DNA from 4 places in the Yersinia entomophaga genome. Region 1 is predicted to be linked to each of the others. Evidence: predicted binding sites of a transcription regulator. Region 1 holds the regulator's gene; each other region holds the start of a gene.

Region 1 (3,417 bases):
AAACGAAAGATAACTGGCGAGCGCTGGCCAGAACGGCAACCGGTGTTGGTCCGACATTAAATCTCGCCGATAGAGCGGCCGTTGGTTACGCAGCAAGCGCGCGATGCGACGGAAATGATAATAACAAAACTGGCCAACCGGATTATCCGGGTGCTGTCCGGCGATTTTTTCCAGCGCTGCCAGCTCGTTGGTCATGGTAAAACGCTGTAATTCATGGCGGTGATACAGAAGATTATCAGCGACGACCCGCAAACGATGAGCAATGACCTGCGCATTCCGCCGGATGACCGCTTCTGCATGGCTTTGTTCCACCAGTTTTTGCACTTCTTCCGGTTGGTGCAGACTGACAGTAATGTGCTCCTGCAAATCCAGCGCCACCTGAAACATTAATCGTAGCCGCTTTTGCTCCCTTTTATGAGTATGAGGAAGCATATTAAGTTGCTGATAAAGCTGGGTTATTAAATCCATTACGCCCTGCTGGCGTTGTAGCAACGGCGGCAATGCGGTTTCCGGATCGATATGTTGAGTCAGCAAACTGTATTTGGCTTCTAAATAATCGGCTAACTGGCGATATAGCTGGCTCAGGGTTTCTCGCATCGGCTGTTCTTTCCACAGGCGGAACCACAGGCCGGTAAATAGCCCGTACCAGGCGGTGCCAACGATGAAAAGTAGCGGAGTGTGCCAAATTGGGAAGCGGCCAATCATGCTTAGTGTGAATATCGCAGCGACTAGCGCAGCGGGCAATAAACGGGCGTGCAGGGGGCTGATGGCTCCGTTAACGCCTAAAATGAGAGTCAGGCCAAACATAATCAGGGGGAGGGGAATATGCCACAGCAGGAATTGTTGAATCAGAAAACTGCTGAGGGCGAATAAAGTTCCGCCAACGACTAAGCGTTTGGTGAAGTGCTTATGGGGGGTATCTAGGCCAGCGATATTGCAGCAGGCAGGGACTAAGGAAAATAACAGGCCAAGCTGCAAATTACCGAGCAACAAACCGATAGCCACAGGCAAACACAGCACCAGCGTTTGCCGTAATGCATAGTTTACTTCAGGGTGGTAAATCAGCCGACGCCACATCAGGTCAATATCCGTCGTCCATATGCAGACAAAGAAAAAACCGGTGCCATGTTAAGCACAGGGAACCGGTTTTTTTAGGTAATTAACGGGTGCCGTAAACGACAATCGTTTTACCATGCGCAGAGATCAGGTTTTGATCTTCGAGCATTTTCAGGATTCGACCGACGGTTTCGCGGGAGCAGCCAACAATCTGGCCAATTTCCTGGCGAGTAATCTTAATCTGCATCCCATCTGGGTGTGTCATTGCATCAGGCTGTTTTGCCAGATTAAGCAGCGTTTGCGCGATACGCCCGGTCACATCAAGGAAAGCAAGGTTGCCCACTTTCTCGGATGTAATTTGCAGGCGATTCGCCATCTGCGAAGACAGACGCATCAAGATATCTGGATTAACCTGAATCAGCTGACGGAATTTTTTGTAAGAAATTTCAGCCACTTCACAGGCGGTTTTTGCACGAACCCAAGCACTACGTTCTTGGCCTTCTTCAAATAATCCAAGCTCACCGATGAAATCCCCCTGGTTTAAATAGGAGAGAATCATTTCTTTACCTTCTTCATCTTTGATCAGAACCGCAACGGAACCTTTCACGATGTAGTAAAGCGTTTCGGCTTTTTCACCCTGGTGAATCAGCGTACTCTTCGATGGATACTTGTGAATATGGCAATGAGACAGGAACCATTCGAGAGTTGGGTCTGTTTGTGGCTTGCCGAGAACCATTCGCTGTTATCCTCTGTTGTTATCGCTGCCTAACTTAACAGGGCTCAGAGTTCCCTGTACGGCGTGTTTATAAAATACACTTTCTATTAGCATATTAATTTGCTCAACTACCGAAAGGTATAGCCAATATACATCTCAGATAGAGACCCTTCACTGAGTCTTGATCTCTACCCTTTTTATTCTAAGAAACATCTCTTCGGCTCTGTTTGTAGCACAGGATGAGGCCAGTGTCTTGTGTTGTATCGCTTCAGCATGATGAGGGTCTGGTTACATTGCCACTTTATGAATGAAAGAGTAGTCTGATTCGGAAAAGCTAATAGGGAGTGACGGGTATGCAGGCACGAGTAAAATGGGTTGAAGGTCTGACTTTTTTGGGTGAATCCGCCTCTGGTCATCAGGTTTTAATGGATGGTAACGCCGGAGATAAAGCCCCAAGCCCGATGGAAATGTTGCTGATGGCGGCCGGTGGCTGTAGCGCTATCGATGTGGTGTCCATTTTGCAAAAAGGGCGCAACGATGTGCACGACTGCGAAGTAAAATTGACCTCCGAGCGTCGGGAGGAAGCCCCTCGCCTGTTTACCTTGATTAACCTGCATTTTGTCGTCAGTGGTAAAGATTTGACCGAAAAAGCCGTCGAGCGAGCCGTTGAGCTTTCCGCGGAGAAATACTGCTCGGTAGCCCTGATGTTGGGTAAGGCTGCCAAAATCACCCACAGTTTTGAAATTCGCTCTCTAACCTGACCATATTTATCAACGCCCGGTTTATTCGCTCCGGGCGTTGTATTTATAGGATTCATATACGTACAGAATTGCTTGTATCACTGCCTGTTTATCCGGAAACTGCTACTCAAAGACTCAAAGACTCAAAGACTCAAAGACTCAAAGACTCAAAGACTCAAAGACTCAAAGACTCAAAGACTCAAAGACTCAAAGACTCAAAGACTCAAAGACTCAAAGACTCAAAGACTCAAAGACTCAAAGACTCAAAGACTCAAAGACTCAAAGACTCAAAGACTCAAACATCTTAAATCGTTAAATCCCCCGCTGTTCCCTTACTCACCGCGATTCATATTTCGCAGTCAATCGCCGCGGTTCAATTTTTTGATTTTCTATCAGGCTGTTATCGTATTTATTCCTATACATTTTTAAGATAAACGCCGTCGTTTTCCAGGCGCCTGATCGTTAGATAGTCATTGCGAATGGTTTCTGCGTCAGAATGAACCAGATAAATAGCACCTGGCTGGCTGAAAACATCCTGAGTGACCCCAATAGCATCACCTTCTTCTACATAAAAATCAGCCAGTGAAAAAGACGGTAAAGTAAGAAGTTCGGATAAAAAATCCTGCTGATGGAAGATACCTTTATGTCTATTAATCAGGCCGATATTGTAAGAGTAATTTTGTAGCTGGTATGACGGATGGCATTCGGTAAATGACAGAAACTGCGTCGGTGCGGTGATTGCCATAACCGTGGCACAAATTTGCCCCAATCCGGTGGTACGCGCCGATATGGTAGGACGCAGAATTCCGTCCGTTCTGGCGGCCACCTCGACTAATTTAGGCCCCGACGTTGTTAACATCACTTCTGCATGGCTAGGGCCATTGCGAATTCCTAATGACTCAATTA
Region 2 (3,417 bases), 390 kb from region 1:
GTTCGCCGCCATTGCCGCCTTCGCGACGCTCACCGCCGAATGAACGACGTGGAGCACCGTTGCCGCCTTCACGACGTTCGCCGCCGAATGAACGACCACCGCCACGACGCTCTGCGCCAGCACCTGGAGCACGCTCACGACGTTCGTGAGGCTGCGCATCACCCAACAGCTGCATGTTCAGCGGCTTGTTCAGGATACGAGTACGGGTGAAATGAGACAGCATATCGCCCGGCATGCCTTTTGGCAGCTCAATGGTTGAGTGGGAAGCGAACAGCTTGATATTCCCGATATAACGGCTACTGATGTCGCCTTCGTTAGCAATAGCGCCAACGATATGACGAACTTCAACACCATCATCACGGCCCACTTCAATGCGGTACAGTTCCATCTCGCCAACGTCACGACGTTCGCGACGCGCAGGACGCTCGCCACCGTCACGGCTTTCCGGACGACGCTCACGGCGATCGCCACGATCGTTGCCACGGTCTTCACGCGGGCTGAACTCACGCTGCGGACGACGTACTGGCTCTGGTGGCAGAATCAGAGGACGTTCGCCCTGTGCCATTTTCAGCAGCGCAGCGGCCAGAGTTTCGATATCGAACTCATCTTCTGGTTGCAGTTTAGTCAACAGACCACGGTATACGTCCAGATCGCTACTTTCCAGCTGCTGGCTAACTTTAGCCGCGAATTTAGCCAGACGACGTTCGCCCAGTAATTCTGCATTTGGTAACATCACTTCTGGAATGGTCAGCTTCATCGTACGTTCGATGTTCTGCAACAGACGACGTTCACGGTTCTCAACGAACAGCAACGCACGGCCCGCACGACCTGCACGACCGGTACGGCCGATACGGTGAACGTAAGACTCTGAATCCATAGGGATATCATAGTTTACAACCAGGCTGATACGCTCAACGTCCAGGCCACGAGCAGCCACGTCAGTTGCAATCAGGATATCCAAACGACCATCGCGCAGACGTTCCAGAGTCTGCTCACGCAGGGACTGGTTCATATCGCCGTTCAGTGCTGCACTGCTGTAGCCACTGCGCTCCAGAGTTTCAGCCACTTCCAACGTTGCGTTTTTGGTACGCACGAAGATGATTGCCGCGTCGAAATCTTCAGATTCCAAGAAACGCACCAACGCTTCGTTTTTACGGTAACCGCCGCCGACTTTCCAGTAGCTCTGACTGATGTCAGGACGAGTAGTATTGCTAGACTGAATGCGTACTTCCTGTGGCTCTTTCATGAAGCGACGGGTAATACGACGAATAGCTTCTGGCATAGTTGCAGAGAACAGAGCGGTCTGATGTTCAGCCGGGATCTGCGCCATGATGGTCTCTACGTCTTCGATAAAGCCCATACGCAGCATTTCATCTGCTTCATCCAACACTAAACCGCTCAGGTTGGACAGGTTCAGGGTACCGCGTTTCAGGTGGTCTAACAGACGACCTGGGGTGCCAACAACAACTTGTGGCCCTTGGCGCAAAGCGCGTAATTGAACGTCATAACGCTGGCCGCCGTACAGGGCCACCACGTTAACGCCGCTAATATGTTTAGAGAAGCTAGATAATGCTTCCGCAACCTGAACTGCCAGCTCACGAGTTGGAGCCAGTACCAGCACCTGTGGTGCTTTCAGCGTTGGGTCAATGTTGTGCAACAGCGGAAGCCCGAAAGCAGCTGTTTTACCACTACCGGTCTGCGCCATGCCGAGAACATCACGGCCGTTCAGCAGGTGTGGAATACATTCCAATTGAATTGGAGATGGTTTTTCGTAGCCCAGATCAGTAAGGGCAGAAAGAATAGGAGCGGACAGCCCCAAATCAGCAAAAGAGGTTTCAAGCTCAGTAGTCATGTACACGTGCCTCATTAATAATGGCAGCCAGTCTACATAACTCGTCGAGAAAATTTTCAGTCATTTTCATTGAAAAGTGTGAACCGGCTCAAATTAGATTATAAAACGAACAAAAAGGCCATCACCCGCGAAGGTGATAAACATTGGTTAAAACCAAGGTATATCAGGCTAATAGTTGTCCGTCAGCTATTGCTGGTCCGATTCCGATAGGTCGTCTTGTTCTTGGCCCAAAAGCGCCAATTCCAACAATGCATAGCGGTGCTCAACAAAGTTATGAACGTTGTTAGCTACCGTCAGTTTGAACAGCGCCGAAGCGGTGTCCTTGTCCCCCAGACTTAGGTAATGTTTACCTAAATAGAAGTCAGTTTCACTGAGATGCTCAGCGAGCGAAGTGTTATCCGTTGCATCCGCCTTGAGGCGTTCCATCAGCGTTTTTTCGCTGATATTCCCCAAGTAGAATTCGACAATATTCCATCCCCATTGCCCTCTGTTCGACTTTTCATAGCGTTGTTTCAACGCTACTTCGGCAGCCTTGGGATCAATTTCTTTTTCCACCAGGTACAGCCATAACGAACGGAAGGGATCATTTGGATCGTCTTGATAAAACGCCTGCAGATCATCCTGCGCTAACGGGAAGCGACCGCCATAATAAAGTGCGATGCCCCGATTTAAACGCGCGTAATTGTAAGTTGGATCAAGCTCTAGTACAGAATCAAACGCTTCATAGGCAGCATCAAAATTGCCTGCCTGCGTTAAATAAATGCCCAGATAGTTAAAAACTTCTGGCATATCAGGACGAATAGCTAACGCTTGCGAAAAATCATTTCGCGCTAGTGCCCGTAGCCCGAGGCTATCATACAGCACTCCGCGCTCATATAAAAGCTGCGCGCGCTCATCATCCGTTAGTGCCCGGCTTGCAAGGATCTGTTCCATGCGAGCTAGAATCACTTCCTGCTGCAGCGTAGGCTGCAACGGGATAGCCAAAACCTCATCCTTACGCCAATCATTGTTGCTGCATCCTGCCAGCATGAGTGCTGTCGCAACGTAACACCAGCGCAAGAAAGGCTTCATTTCCTACTCCCGAAGACAAACATTGGATAAACGTCCTTTCATCCGCTTGTTTAACACAAGAGCGTCCTGCCCTCGAGATAAGAACAACTCCCTGCCTCTTGGCAAGGAGTTGAAAACGGACTTAATTACTCTGCTGCTTCAGGCGCTGGAGCTTCTGCATCAGGCGTAGTCGCTTCTTTGATGCTCAGGCGAATACGACCCTGACGGTCAACTTCCATTACCTTAACTGGCACTTCCTGGCCCATTTGCAGGTAATCAGTCACTTTCTCTACGCGCTTGTCAGCGATTTGAGAAATATGAACCAAACCTTCTTTACCGCCACCGATAGCAACGAACGCACCGAAATCAACGATACGAGTTACTTTACCAGCGTAGATGCGACCCACTTCGATTTCAGCAGTGATTTCTTCGATGCGACGAATAGCGTGTTTCGCTTTTTCGCCGTCAGTTGCTGCAATCTTGATGGTGCCATCATCTTCGATTTCGATGGTAGT
Region 3 (3,417 bases), 2.0 Mb from region 1:
GCCAGCGTGGCCTGAGTTGCATCCCACTGGCTTAATACCGGCGTTGCAGGTTCAGCCAGAACCGCGCGGCGCACAGTCAGACAATCGCTACCGGACATATTCATCAGAATCAGCGAGGCCTGAAGTGGAGGCAAGCTTGGGTTAAAAGCGGCATTTTCCGCATAGCGTCCGGCGAAAATTGCCCCCTTTGTATCTTCCAGAGCGACGCCGCTGTGCGCCTGGCTATAAGGTGCATGGCTGCGGTTAGCGGCCTCCAGAGCGGCCTGAGCCAAAGCGTCGCTATCATTAAGGTGATAACCGTGATCGACCGAATCCATCAATAATGTGCTGATTTCCAGATCGTTAGGGCCAAATGAATCAGGCAGATAGTCACCAAGCGTTGCCGCTGGACGACCTGGTAGATGGATATGTAAACCGGTGCCGCTGTTTAATTCATTCATAAACTGACGACAATGACCGCACGGAGTGTAATTTACGGTAATGGAGACTAAACCGCCTTCTCCCCGCAGCCAGGCGTGGGTAACGGCACACTGTTCGGCGTGAATGGTTTGTTGCAGCGGTGCGCCGTTGAATTCCATATTGGCACCGAAATACAGATTGCCGCTTTTACCGCGAGCGATTGCCCCTACTTTAAAATGGGATATCGGCGTGAGTGAGCAGGCGGCAGCCAGCGGTAACAGGGCGAATGCCAGTTCTGCATCATTCAGCCCACTGAGAGTTTTTACCGTTTCGACTTCTGCGGCGGTAAGCATTGCAGGGAAATGATCGTTGCTCAGCAGTGGCTCCAGGGCGGATTGCAATGCTGTTGGCAGCTCTGCCAGTGGGGCGCGAAAACGTGCTTGCATAGAAATTCTCTCCAATATTAACGGGAAACTATTTTAGGCAGCTTGCGCACTCTTAATTGTGATGTAGATCTCGTTGTATATGAAATTTATGCAATGAATATATTAAATGAGAGATTTATCTCAAATTTATATGCTTAAAATTGCTTATTTGGTGTTCATTGCGCTTATTTAGCCGATTAAACCTGTTTGACCGAATAGCCTGTTTAACCGAATAAATGCAGCAATATCGGGAACAGGAACGGAGCCAACAATGAGGTAATGATCCCGCAAATCACCAATGCCAGTGAGCTAAATGCGCCTTCTTGAAAATCGACTTCAGCGCAGCGGGCGGTACCCAATGCGTGAGAAGCGGTCCCCATAGCTAACCCGCGGGAGGCTTTAGTGACAATTCTTAGCCGATTAAACAAGGTATGGCCGAATACTGCCCCTAAAATTCCGACAAAAATCACGCAGACGGCGCTGATAGCCGGAATGCCGTTTATAGAATCTGCCACTGCCATCGCGATAGGCGTGGTGACAGACTTCGGTAATACCGATGCGGCGATCTCCGGTGTTGCTCCCATCCATAAGGCTATCGCGGTGCCGCTGACCATCGCCGTGATGCTGCCGATAAAACAAATGGTGATAATGGATTTCCAGCGTGCGCGGATCTGGTGCAATTGCTCATACAACGGAAAAGCGAGCGCCACTACTGCTGGTTGCAGCAGGTCATTCAGAATTTTGCTGCCTTTAAAATAATTGGCGTAGGGCATATGGGTCAGCAGCAGCAAGGGAATGATGATGACCATAGATACCAGCAATGGATTGAGCAGTGGCATTTTCAACCAAATCGCCAGCTTACGCGCGCCAAAGAACACCAGCAGCGTTAAAGGCAGCGACCACCAGATATGCTCCATTATTTGTCCTCCGACTGTTCATCTACCGAACCGACGATCTTGCGTTCCCGATGGACAAACTGCGAGCTGTAACCCACCACGATCATGACCACTAACGTACTGATAAAACACGACACAATAATAGGACCAAACTGTTTACTGAGCTGGTCGTAATACTGCATCACGCCGACACCAATCGGTACAAAAAGCAGTGCCATATAGCGGATCAGAATATGACAGCCGGGTTTGACCCAGCGAGACGGCAGGATTTGCGAAGACAGCAGGGCGAACAGAATCAACATGCCAATAATACTGCCCGGAATGGTCATTGGCAGCAGCGCGGACAGTGCGTTACCCGCCCATAAACACAGGTAAATAAAGATAAAGGCCCGTAGGTATTGCCAGCAAAGTGTAATCACATTGCGCATAATAAGTGTCCTAAGTAACGGAGGCATTCATCATACAATTATGCCGAGAAATGTGCTACCGATCACACCATGAATTATATCTATGCTTTTATGCCATTTGCGATGGCACACTTTCGTGACGCTGGCATGACTCGCGCCCGGTTGGGCTAGATTTTTTCTGATGATTGATTAAATACATTATCCTGCGCTTTTGCCAACTGATAACCGCGATAGAAAAAGGCCAAACCGAGTAATGCTGCCACCATCAGCATCACAAACATCATTTCCGGCGCGGCGTAGGCCAGCAAAAATCCGCACATCACCGGATTGATAGCTCCCCCCAGATTGCCTAGATTTTGTGCCCCGTAATAGCTGCCTTTCAAATTCGCAGGAGCAATGAAGTCGATGAATAAATACTCCACTGGAATCACGATAATCTCGCCAAAAGAGAAGATGGTCATCGCTAGCATCCACATCGGAATAGAACCCTGAGCGGTCATAAAGCCTAACAGACCCACAATAAAGAACAGAGTACCGAGCATCAGCCAGCGTATTAGGTTCTGCTGATTCATACGACGACTTAATAAATACTGGAACGCAATCACAATCACGGCGTTGACCGTCATGATCGACCCTATCACCTGATAGGCAAATTTCGCGTTGGAAACGGTGATCAAATATTGCGAAAGGTAGCCAGTAAATTGCCCGAAGACGACGGCGCTCAACATGCTGCCGAGCGTGAAATAGACCAAGCGTTTATCCTGACGCAGAATGCGGAACGTTTGGGCGAAATTCAGCGGCGCAACGCTTTTGAGTTCAAGACTATCTTCCCGCTCTGGCGGGATGCCGAATTTGTCTAACAGAAATATCAGTGTGATAGCGACGGCTAAAGCCAGGCCACCAGACATCAAAAAAGGCAGCATAGGGCTGAACGCCGCCATCAGCACGCCCAGCGCCGGGCCAACCGCCCAGCCAACGTTAACTAACGTATAGTTTGCAGAGAAAGCTTTGATGCGCTGAGCCACCGGTAGCCAATCGGCGAAGCAGGCTTTGACCGCAATGCTAAATACCGAATAGGCCGAATGTAGCACTGCCAGCACTAAAATAATCCACGCCGGTTGTTCAATCCACGGCAAGGCAAAGAAGGTGAGGGCAAACAGGGCAATAGCCACAAAAATCAGATGATTTTTATTAAACTTATCGACCAGAAAACCGCCGTACAGGCTGGCAATAATCCCCAGAGTCAGGCTGGCACCCAAAACTAAACCGACGCGATCCGGCGCTAGCTGG
Region 4 (3,417 bases), 1.4 Mb from region 1:
AGTTTCGTTATCGTACCAAGAAACCAGTTTCACAAAGTTGTCGTTCAGCGCGATACCTGCTTTAGCATCGAATACTGAAGTGAGTTTTTCGCCGTTGAAATCGGTAGATACAACGTCGTCTTCGGTGTAGCCCAGAACGCCTTTCAGCTCGCCTTCTGAAGCTGCTTTGATTGCAGCACAGATTTCTTTGTAAGAGGCGGGTTTTTCCAGACGTGCAGTCAGGTCAACAACAGAAACGTTAGGAGTAGGAACGCGGAACGCCATACCGGTCAGTTTGCCGTTCAGTTCTGGAATCACTTTACCTACAGCTTTAGCTGCGCCGGTAGAGGATGGGATGATGTTCTGGGATGCGCCGCGGCCGCCGCGCCAGTCTTTGTGAGACGGGCCATCAACGGTTTTTTGAGTTGCGGTAGTTGCATGAACAGTGGTCATCAGCGCTTCAACGATACCGAATTTGTCGTTGATAACTTTAGCCAGTGGTGCCAGGCAGTTAGTGGTGCAAGAAGCGTTAGAAACGATTTCTTGGCCAGCATAAGACTTGTGGTTAACGCCCATAACGAACATTGGGGTGTCGTCTTTAGAAGGGCCAGTCAGAACCACTTTTTTCGCGCCAGCAGCGATGTGCTTACGAGCCGTTTCGTCAGTCAGGAACAGACCAGTCGCTTCAGCAACAACGTCAACGTTGACTTCGTTCCACTTCAGGTTAGCCGGATCTCTCTCTGCGGTAACACGGATGGTTTTACCGTTAACAACCAGGTGGCCGTCTTTCACTTCTACAGTACCGTCGAAACGACCATGGGTAGAGTCGTACTTCAGCATGTATGCCATGTAATCCGCGTCCAACAAATCGTTGATTGCAACGATTTCAATGTCAGAACGTTCTTGAGCAGCACGGAAAACAATGCGACCGATACGGCCAAAACCGTTGATACCTACTTTGATAGTCATATATTCCACCAGCTATTTGTTAGTGAATAAAAGGTTGGTTGTAAAATTACAAAAACCACACCGAGCGTCAAGCGGAATCGTGTCAATTCTTGCTGCAAATCAAACCAAACGAGCGAGTTTGCACATTAATCACACATTCCTGAAACCATTGGCCACATTTCTATATTGGGGCGAACCCACAAGTTTAAAGGGCGGGGCGGTAAATTTTGCGATTTTTATCACATTAACGCACTTCAAACCGGAATGGGATAGAGTCTAGGCTAAAATCTGCTGCTTTGTTGTTAATTTTTTGTTATTATTACACCTTGTTTTCGTTGACTTTATTCCTTGTCAGAGAACCGCACAAATGGCTAAAGAACAAAACCCTACAAAACCTCTTGAGCAACTGACTGATATACAGCGTCATGTTACGCAGAACCACGGAACCGAAGCGCCATTTTCCGGCAAACTGCTGCACAATAAGCGCACCGGGGTGTATCAGTGCCTATGCTGCCAGCAACCGCTATTTATCTCCGATTCCAAATTTGATTCCGGCTGCGGCTGGCCCAGTTTTTACGAACCTATCGCCGCCGACTCTATTCGCTATATTGATGATTATTCACATAATATGCATCGGGTAGAGATCCGCTGTGGTCACTGCGACGCTCATCTGGGCCACGTGTTCCCCGACGGCCCGCAGCCAACCGGCGAGCGTTACTGTGTCAATTCGGCCTCGCTGAATTTTGTTGACGATGAGAGTGGCGAACAGATAGCGGGTTGAACCCTTATCTCGACGTATTTTTAATTTGCAATTTTGCTGAAAAAACGATTCAGCAAATTATTCACTTAGGAATGCCCAATGGAGCTTGATGATTTGATTGCCTCCATGACGCCGGAAATTTACCAGCGTTTGTCGCAGGCGGTGGAGTTAGGGAAATGGCCCGATGGTGTAGCCCTGACGGCAGAACAAAAAGAGAACAGTCTGCAAATGGTTATGTTGTGGCAAGCCCGGCATAACACAGACGCTCAACATATGAGTATTGGCACCGACGGCCAGATCGTGATGAAGAGTAAGCAGGAGCTTAAACAGCAATTTGCCAAGCAGCCGCTGATTAAGATTAAAGCGCAATAATTCAGGCGAGAGCCGGAACCACACTGGCGAGCATACAAAAGCGAAACGGGCCATTCCGCCTAATGCTGGTCATTTAAGGTGACCAGCAGCCTTTTTATGCGGGTACTTTTTACATTTTGCTCTGACTTCATGCGGGTAACTTCATTCCCGTCTTAACGGCAACATGCAATGTCTGGCCTGTTCTTAAAATCTTTTTAACTCTCCCGGCACTGTCTGTTCCCGGCGAGACCCACGGCAGCGTTATAAGTCGCCGCATTAGCCTGGTTATCGCGCGGCTAAACTCAGCTATACGGCAGATAATCGCCTTTCAGAGGGTACGCCGTTTTGACCATCTGGTAGCGAACCCAATTGTAAACCTCATCACTCCTGCCGCATCATTCCGGGTAACCTGCTGCGAAGCGTCTAACTGTACAACTCAACCCTATCATGTTTAGAGCTTATCTAATTCCGTCAAGCCGTTCGGCTATCTGTGACAATGAGACTAATTGCGCACCGGCGCTCCGCATTTCAATCAACGCCAGCTCACTGTCTTGCGGTTGCAGGTTAACACCGCGACAGCCTTCGGTAATCACCCAGGTTTCATAGCCCAGGGTGAGAGCATCTAACACGCTGTATTTAACGCAATAATCGGTGGCTAAACCCATGACCAGCAGACGGTTAATACTCTGCGCTTTTAACCAGTCATCCAGTGCCGTTTTCGCCCGTCGACCGTTATCAAAGAACGCGCTGTAGCTGTCTATCTCGGGGTCCTGACCTTTCCGAAATACTTGTTGAATAGCTGAACTGTTCAGGTGGGGATGAAAATCAGCTCCCGGTTGATGCTGCACGCAGTGTACTGGCCACCACACTTGCGTCAGTCCATTCAGATCGCCAATCGTTCCCGGTTGCGCATTGGAGTTAACGGCGAAACTGCGGTGGTTTGCCGGATGCCAATCCTGACTGGCAATAATCGAATAATCCCGTTTTTGGCACAGTTCGATAGCCTGATTCGCTACCCCGATGACTTTATCGCCATCGGTGACAGCCAATGCGCCAGCGGGGCAAAAATCATTCTGTAAATCAATTAAAAGCAGGGCGGTTTTCATTCAGGCTCCGAAGATTAACCGACATCGGTTAATTCACCACATAGGTTCTGTTGCATCAATTGGCGAATTTGGTCGGCATCCAGCGGCTGGCTGAGCAGATAGTGCAATTTGGTCAACGCCGCTTCTACGGTCATATCAAATCCACTGATCACGCCAGCATGAGCCAGAGCATTACCGGTGGCATAGCCGTCCATATTCACACGACCAGAAATACACTGAGTCAAATTCACCACTACAATGCCACGTTCGCTGGCATGTTTCAGCTCATCCAAC

What was found. The regulator CRP, encoded in region 1, controls carbon source genes, mostly activating them, when cyclic AMP is high. The targets are predictions, from matches to a motif close to ATGTGANNNNNNTCACAT.
Positions count from the first base shown of each region.
Region 2: the regulator CRP is predicted to act here: its motif matches at 1,929-1,946, upstream of yrbN (protein YrbN).
Region 3: the regulator CRP is predicted to act here: its motif matches at 2,199-2,216, upstream of PL78_RS02185 (CidA/LrgA family protein).
Region 4: the regulator CRP is predicted to act here: its motif matches at 1,155-1,172, upstream of msrB (peptide-methionine (R)-S-oxide reductase MsrB).

Region 1 is NZ_CP010029.1:2,495,768-2,499,184, reverse strand. It holds gene PL78_RS11515 (YccS/YhfK family putative transporter) at 1-1,077, opposite strand, end outside; gene crp (cAMP-activated global transcriptional regulator CRP) at 1,160-1,792, opposite strand; gene PL78_RS11505 (OsmC family protein) at 2,125-2,532, shown strand; gene PL78_RS11500 (ATP-grasp domain-containing protein) at 2,927-3,417, opposite strand, start outside.
Region 2 is NZ_CP010029.1:2,885,346-2,888,762, reverse strand. It holds gene PL78_RS13150 (DEAD/DEAH family ATP-dependent RNA helicase) at 1-1,852, opposite strand, end outside; gene yrbN (protein YrbN) at 1,842-1,916, opposite strand; gene nlpI (lipoprotein NlpI) at 2,039-2,923, opposite strand; gene pnp (polyribonucleotide nucleotidyltransferase) at 3,049-3,417, opposite strand, start outside.
Region 3 is NZ_CP010029.1:447,356-450,772, forward strand. It holds gene cdd (cytidine deaminase) at 1-845, opposite strand, end outside; gene PL78_RS02180 (CidB/LrgB family autolysis modulator) at 1,049-1,741, opposite strand; gene PL78_RS02185 (CidA/LrgA family protein) at 1,741-2,148, opposite strand; gene PL78_RS02190 (MFS transporter) at 2,295-3,417, opposite strand, start outside.
Region 4 is NZ_CP010029.1:1,048,514-1,051,930, forward strand. It holds gene gapA (glyceraldehyde-3-phosphate dehydrogenase) at 1-948, opposite strand, end outside; gene msrB (peptide-methionine (R)-S-oxide reductase MsrB) at 1,295-1,708, shown strand; gene PL78_RS04735 (YeaC family protein) at 1,787-2,059, shown strand; gene pncA (bifunctional nicotinamidase/pyrazinamidase) at 2,497-3,144, opposite strand; gene ansA (asparaginase) at 3,159-3,417, opposite strand, start outside.